2 regions of the Caproiciproducens galactitolivorans genome follow, and region 2 is predicted to be linked to the other one. Evidence: riboswitches for the same ligand, from Rfam matches in the RefSeq annotation. Region 2 holds a riboswitch; the other holds the start of a gene.

Region 1 (3,417 bases), on a different contig from region 2:
TGATCTATGTGGCCATGCTACACTTGCCACAGCATTTGTATTGATGAATTATGTGGATACATCCGTATCAGAAGTTCATTTCCAGACTTTGAGCGGTGAACTGATCGTGAATAGAAAAGATGACCTGTATGAGATGGACTTTCCAAGCTATCATCTGAAACCTATTGAGGTAACCGATCAGATGGAGCAAATCATTGGTTATCGTCCAACAGAAGCATGGATGGACCGCGATCTGGTTTGCGTACTGGAACAGGAAGAACAGGTCAAGGCAGCAAATCCCGATTTGGAAAAAGCTAAGTTATTGCCTGGGCTTCTGCTGCACATTACAGCGAGAAGCAAAGGTTATGACTGTGTAAGCCGCAGCTTTGCGCCAAAGCTGAATGTTGCGGAAGATCCGGTTTGTGGTTCAGGACATTGCCATATAGCCCCCCTCTGGGCAGACAAATCAGGAAAGAAAGAGTTAGTGGCAAGACAGGCTTCCCGCCGTGGCGGAACTCTGTATTGCCAAGTGGACAACGGGCGTGTGAAGCTTGCAGGAAAAGCCGCTCTTTTTTCCATTTGTGAGATATTTTTGCCAGAAGGTTGTGAACACAAGGAAAGGTAAAAAGAATTGCGTATATTGGACGGTTATCAAACTGATAAACTCTATGAAAGAGTTTCTAATAGCTTTGAAAAGCAGAGCTATGAAAAACGAAGTGAAACGATTATTTGCTTATACAACAGCGTCTTTTATTTTGCTAATCATGATCTGGCTAGTAGTTGGTCTTTTAGCAATCCCCAATAGCTATTTTGGTATGACATTGAGTGCAATTTCGATAATATCCTGTCTTTGCTACATATATTATGGAACTAAATTATTCTTAAAATTAGGGTTGGACAAATTCTACCGAAAACTGTTTTTAACAATATAATTATGTCAAGGGCAAACTTGCCGAAAGGCAAGGACGCAAAGCAATAGGGTCTAAGATGCAAATGCATGATGACAGCCTTGCCACCAAGTAAAGTTGCGTATTAACCCTGCCCTTTGTGGCAGGGTTTTTATTAAAAAATTAGAAAGAAAGGCGGCACCCGCCCAACAAAAAAAACGTGAGTTTGGCGGGTCTATTCTTATGCCTGAATAAGCATTATTGTAACCCTCCAGCTCATTTGGAGGGTTTTTCTATGCGCGTTCGACATGCCTTGAACTTCAAACGACCGCTACCAAGCAGCGGCCTAGCGTGATGAAGCGGACATCTATCTGCTGCATATCGCTTTAATCGGTAGCCTGTCAAAAAAAGCCCGTGCGGTCTATGGGAGAAGTGCGGTCATCATCAGGAACTAATAGATCATAAAAATAGGATATATAGAATCACTGTGCAAAAAGCTCATTTGGATTGTGTCCAAATGGGCCTTTTTTGTCGTATAAAGGGTAATTCAGTTCGGTGCCGCTCACCCCCCTCTCCGTTTCGATTTGCCAAAATCTCAAAAATCGGAACGGAGGAATATTTGATGACACAGATCAACCTGCGGGACTACTATCCCGATTTTTATATCACCGACTGCATCATCGAGGTGCCGAACGAAGTTGCGGCACTCATGAACTCTTATGAACACGCCGAAGCCGCCTATTATCTGCGGAGATACCGCCATAAGGCATATTATTCTCTGGATCGCGACGACGGCATCGAGCATGACATCCTGTTCGTGTCCTTATCCCCCTGCGAAATCTATGAACGCAAAGTGACGGTCGAACAGCTCCATGCCGCCATCGCCGCCCTACCGGGCAAGCAGGCCAAACGTATCTATGCTTATTATTTCTTGGGGATGAGCAAAAGCGCCATTGCCAAGGCTGAGGGTGTCAACGAGAGTGCCGTCCGAGACAGTATTGACCGGGGACTGCGAAATATCGAAAAGTTTTTGAAAAATTTCCTGTGAGGCTCCTGCGAATGGGCCTCAAAAATGAAAAGGCTTATGAGGGATAAGTTTTGATTCTTCACTGAACCTTGAAAATTGAATAAGGGACAAGCCGGATACATACCGCAAGCAGCGGCATACAGGGAGCCGGACGGCGGGTGCGCCACGATCTTTCCTTGAGCGGAGAGGGTGATTGAATTTCAGCGTAACGGAAAGGGAGCGAAAAACACCAGCGCCGTAGGTAGAGCAGCGTCTTTCAGACGCAAGGTGGCTCTGTGGCAAGCATCTGTATGTAATGAAACTTCCGTTCAGTCACAGTCCGAGCGTGAAAAAACCGTCGCAGGCAATGAGAACGGCCCGCCATCAGCATGGGGGGAGGTGCAATTCCTATGGTAACAGGTACGCCGCCTGTTCGTCCGGAATGTCTGTAAACTATAAAAGCAAATCGAAACAAAGGGGCAGCCGCGCCGTAACTCCGTCATATCGCTTATCATGTTTGTTTGAGTACGTGAACAAATGGCTACAGTGCGGCTGCTTCCTGATCTGAGAGGAGGCATAACGGTGGAAAACTTAAAAACTACTGATTACAAAAACAACATACCGCCCGACGCTTCCGGACGCAATCGTTTAGATAAAACTTCAACCTATAAGGTGGATGGCAAAACGTTTATTGTTGAGCCTGTTTTTCAAACAGACGGACACGATACCTTGGCAATAATTTTAATGAGACTGATGAAGGCTGACGCGGATCAGTCTTGACGATAAGTGATAGCGCGACAAGCGTGACAAACGGCGGTCGAGATGGTATACCTTCTCCTGTAAATACTGCTTATTTGACTGCCGGAAAGGAGGATTTATGAAACGGTCAAATAGCAGAAAAAACCGGGAGGATACGGCTTTTCTTTATGAACGGCTGTCGCGGGACGACAATCTTGAAGGAGAAAGCTACAGCATAGGTAACCAGAAAAAGCTTTTAATCAAGGTTGCCAAAGAAAAGGGATATACAAACCTTGTGCATTTCTCAGACGACGGTATTTCCGGTGTCACAATGGAACGGCCCGGTTTTGTGGCGATGCTTCATGAACTTGAAGAGGGCCATGCAGCGGCTGTTTTTGTAAAGGATATGTCACGCCTAGGCAGAAACTATATTGAGGTCGGCAGACTCACGGAGGAATTCCTTCCTGAACACGATATACGTCTCGTCGCGGTTTCCGATAATGTGGATACTGCCGAGGGTGAAAACGAGCTGACTCCAATAAGAAATTTGTTCAACGAGTGGTATGCGCGCGATATCAGCAAAAAGCGGCGCATCAGCAACAAGATTAAGGGAAATGCCGGGGAACCGATGGGACAACCACCATATGGGTACATTAAAGATCCGGATGATCCCAAACATTGGATCGTGGATGAGGTAGCCGCCACTGTTGTTCGCCGAATTTATCAAATGACGCTGGACGGCTTTGGAACGGAGCAGATCGCCGCCGCGCTGGAACAGGACAGCATCCTGACGCCGATGTCCTACTG
Region 2 (3,417 bases):
CCGCGGCCAATTCGCTGACTTCCGTATTTCTTCTGGCTTTTGTAATTAGTGCGGCGGTCGGCGTTTTCCATACCCCGACGCTGAACCTGTTGTTCGGAAAAGCGGATGCCGAAGTTTTCGAAAATGCAAAAGTATATCTACTGGGAAGTTGCCTGTCCTATTGCGGCATAGGGACAGTAGAAGCGGTCTGCGGCGCTCTTCGCGGCGTGGGCGAAACAAAATCCTCCCTCCGGCTTTCTCTTGCGATGAACCTTTGCTATGTTGTTCTGAACTTTGTATTTATTACGATTTTACATATGGGTGTTTTCGGGATGGTCATTTCCCTGAATATCGCCCGCTATGTAGGTGCTGGCTATTCGATTTATTACCTGCTGAAGGGCGATACCACCGTCCATTTTAAAGTGAAGGACGCCCTGCAGATTAGTACATCCATGCTGAAACGGATTTTCTTTGTCGGGATTCCGTTTGCCGCCGAGCAGATGTTCTTTAACGGTGGGAAAATTCTGACGCAAACCTTTATTGTTCAGCTTGGCGTTTATGCCATGGATATCAACGCGATCTGCAACTCCCTTGCCGGGCTTTTTCAGATTCCGGCAAACGCCTTGATCCTGACGACGGTTACCGTGGTCGGCCAGTGCATGGGACGGCGGGATATTCAGGATGCGCGGAAATTCATCCGCTCCTTCCTCTGGCTGTCGTCGCTGTCCTTTGCGGTGACCATGCTGCTGATCATGCCGTTTATACGCCCGCTCTTGACCCTGTTCCATCCGCCGGAGGCGGTTGTCCCCACGATTATCCAGATCATGTGGATAACTACGCTGGCAAATATACCGGTATGGTCCATCAGCTTTTTAACCCCAGCTGCGCTTCGTGCCGCGGGGGATTCCAAATTTACGTCCATTTCTTCCATGCTCACCATGTGGTTGCTCCGCGTGGTGCTTGGGTATGTTTTGGGGATCGTGCTTTCGTTCGGGATTGTCGGCGTTTGGGTTGCCATGATTTGCGAATGGGGCGTGCGCGGACTCATATTCCTACTGCGGTTCCATGGGGATAAGTGGTACCAGCACCATCTGATCGATAATTAATTCTGTATGGAAAACTGGTGCGGCGCGCTGCCGTGACTTTCTGGTAGTTCGGGATTGACGGCACGCCGATTTTTACACACCTGTCACGACAAAAGGCGTTGATCAGGAAAAAGACAGCTTTTTTACGACTTATAATGGGATGCTGATGGGTCGGTGAATTATATCTGGAATACCATAGGGGTACTTATACCTCCATGGCGAGGAACAAACGCGGCAACCGCAAAAGCAAATTTGCACTAATGAATCTGGAACTGATTTCCGTTTGGGCGGAAGAATACGGCGTCGCATATCCGGCGGAAGAAATCAGCACTATGTGGCGGACGGTTCTTCTGAACCAATTCCATGACATTCTTCCGGGTTCCGCCATAAAAGATGTTTATGATGTGACCAGAACGGAATATGCGGAAATACAGAAGAAATCGGAGGCTCTGACTAAAGAACGCTTGGATGTGATCGCTTCCGCGCAGGGGACGGGGAGGGATTCGGTTGTAGGCCAAGCTTGGAAACGATGCGGGAATCATCGGCGCCGCGGTTTTAAAATAAATGAACCTTTCTATACTTTTGTATTAATGATTTTTAAAAATTATTTAGTGGAACTATTGACAGGACGAATTTCTTGATATATAATTAGGACGAATCAAAAAGAAAATTACATATTAAGGTGCAAATTTGTCGAAAGGCAAAGACGCTAAACTATAGGGCCTAAGGATTTTATAATCTATGGCAGCCAGTTCCCTTTTGCAAGGATTTTTGGACGAATTTTTCTATCCGCAATTGGCTTTATACCATTGCGGATTTTTTTTATGCAAACTTATCGAAAGATAAGGACGCTAAGCCATAGGGTCTAAAGGATGACGTCCCATGACAGCCGGTTTCCTTTTGTGCATAGAGAGCATTTTTGAATGTATCTCTTTAGCCCACAACTGGTTAAGTTGTGGGCTTTTATTTTTGTTTGCAGGGGTTGGGGTATAAAGATGTTAAAAATACTTTTTGCATGCGCAGCGGGGGTTGTCGGGTTTCTGTTCGGTTTGTATTTTCCCGATATAGTAAATTCCCTGATAGTGAGAAAGTGCGGACAGAAAGGCAGAGAGCTACCGGGCAAACTGGAATTTGGCAATACTGTCAAACTTGCGGTTTCTGTTGGCTTTTTCTTCGTTTTTAGCGGGATATCTTACCAGATATTCTCTGCAAGGTCTCTCTTTCTTTGTGCCTTTGTTGCCATTACGGCCGTTGCCACCGTAATTGACCATAAAATCCGCATTATCCCGAATGAGATTTGTTTGGCGCTGGTTGTTTTCGGGCTTGCCTACCGCTTTCTGGTGAATGGAATATATGGACTTTTAGAGTCTGTGGAAGCGTGTGCACTAGTTATAGGTATTTTCTTGATTTATTATGTAATCTTCTGCAGAAGAAAGGGATTTTATAATGGCATTGGGGCAGGAGATATCAAACTGGCGTTATCGACAGCTGTTGTCGTGGGATTTCCGGCAGTCATGACCTCGTTACTATATATGTCTGCCGCGCTGATTATTTATTGCGTCGGCGGATTGCTGCTGAAAAAGCTAACGCTCACCAGCCTTTTCCCGATGTGTGGATTTATCATGATCGGTTTTCTATTCGGCGTATTTGCCGCTTGAAATAATTTCTGAAAGAAAGTGGGTGGTTCATTTGTTGGGAGCCTTTTTGGAACAGGAAGATGGACAGAGTATGGTGGAATACGGCCTTATACTTAGTCTGGTAATTCTTGCGGCAATGGCAGGTTTTTCAGCCTATTCGAGTGAAGCGAGAAAAATGCTGGAGAGAACTTGTAACACGGTGGGGCAAGCTTTACCCCATTAAGACAATAATTTCTTTCGTCAAAAATCACCGGAGGGTGAATTTTTGAAATAAATTTATTTTAGGGAAGGGGGGGAATAGACATGAAAAACATGCTCAACTGGCTTGCAAACGAGGAAAGCGGCCAGGGAATGGTGGAGTATGGCCTGATCCTTGCCTTGATTGCTGTTGTAGTTATGGGCGCAATGTCAGGCATTGGTACTAAGCTTCAAGGTATGTTCAATGATATGGCAGGTAAAATTGCCGGAAATACTTCTACCAAGTAATTTTCAAACAAAAGATGCGGAGCAAGAGGGGGAACCCCTTTCATACAAAAGGGATTCTCTCTCTTTCTCAATTGATTAAGGTATGAAGCATTTGTTGAAAAATGACGGGGAGTTAAAGAATAGTAAGTCATATTCATGAGTATTGAACAAGCAAGACATAGGAATTGTATTATGAGCAGAAATGGATTTTTAAAAATGTATGGAGAACGCGGGCAGGGTTTGGTGGAATT

Evidence for each region. A riboswitch is a leader RNA that binds a small molecule or an ion and turns the genes downstream of it on or off. The one in region 2 is predicted to bind cyclic di-GMP.
Region 1: it holds a riboswitch for cyclic di-GMP, as region 2 does, so the genes downstream of both, P9B68_RS05425 (RNA polymerase sigma factor) here and P9B68_RS02645 (prepilin peptidase) in region 2, are expected to answer to the same signal.

What each region holds. Positions count from the first base shown of each region.
Region 1 covers NZ_JAJUFJ010000005.1:57,699-61,115, forward strand. The annotation lists gene P9B68_RS05420 (PhzF family phenazine biosynthesis protein) at 1-604, shown strand, start outside; cyclic di-GMP riboswitch class I at 912-999, shown strand; gene P9B68_RS05425 (RNA polymerase sigma factor) at 1,489-1,914, shown strand; gene P9B68_RS05430 (hypothetical protein) at 2,455-2,652, shown strand; gene P9B68_RS05435 (recombinase family protein) at 2,750-3,417, shown strand, end outside.
Region 2 covers NZ_JAJUFJ010000002.1:56,297-59,713, reverse strand. The annotation lists gene P9B68_RS02655 (MATE family efflux transporter) at 1-1,085, shown strand, start outside; partial or broken gene P9B68_RS02650 (hypothetical protein) at 1,232-1,487, shown strand; cyclic di-GMP riboswitch class I at 1,738-1,824, shown strand; cyclic di-GMP riboswitch class I at 1,880-1,965, shown strand; gene P9B68_RS02645 (prepilin peptidase) at 2,060-2,722, shown strand; gene P9B68_RS02640 (Flp family type IVb pilin) at 3,005-3,187, shown strand; gene P9B68_RS02635 (TadE/TadG family type IV pilus assembly protein) at 3,359-3,417, shown strand, end outside.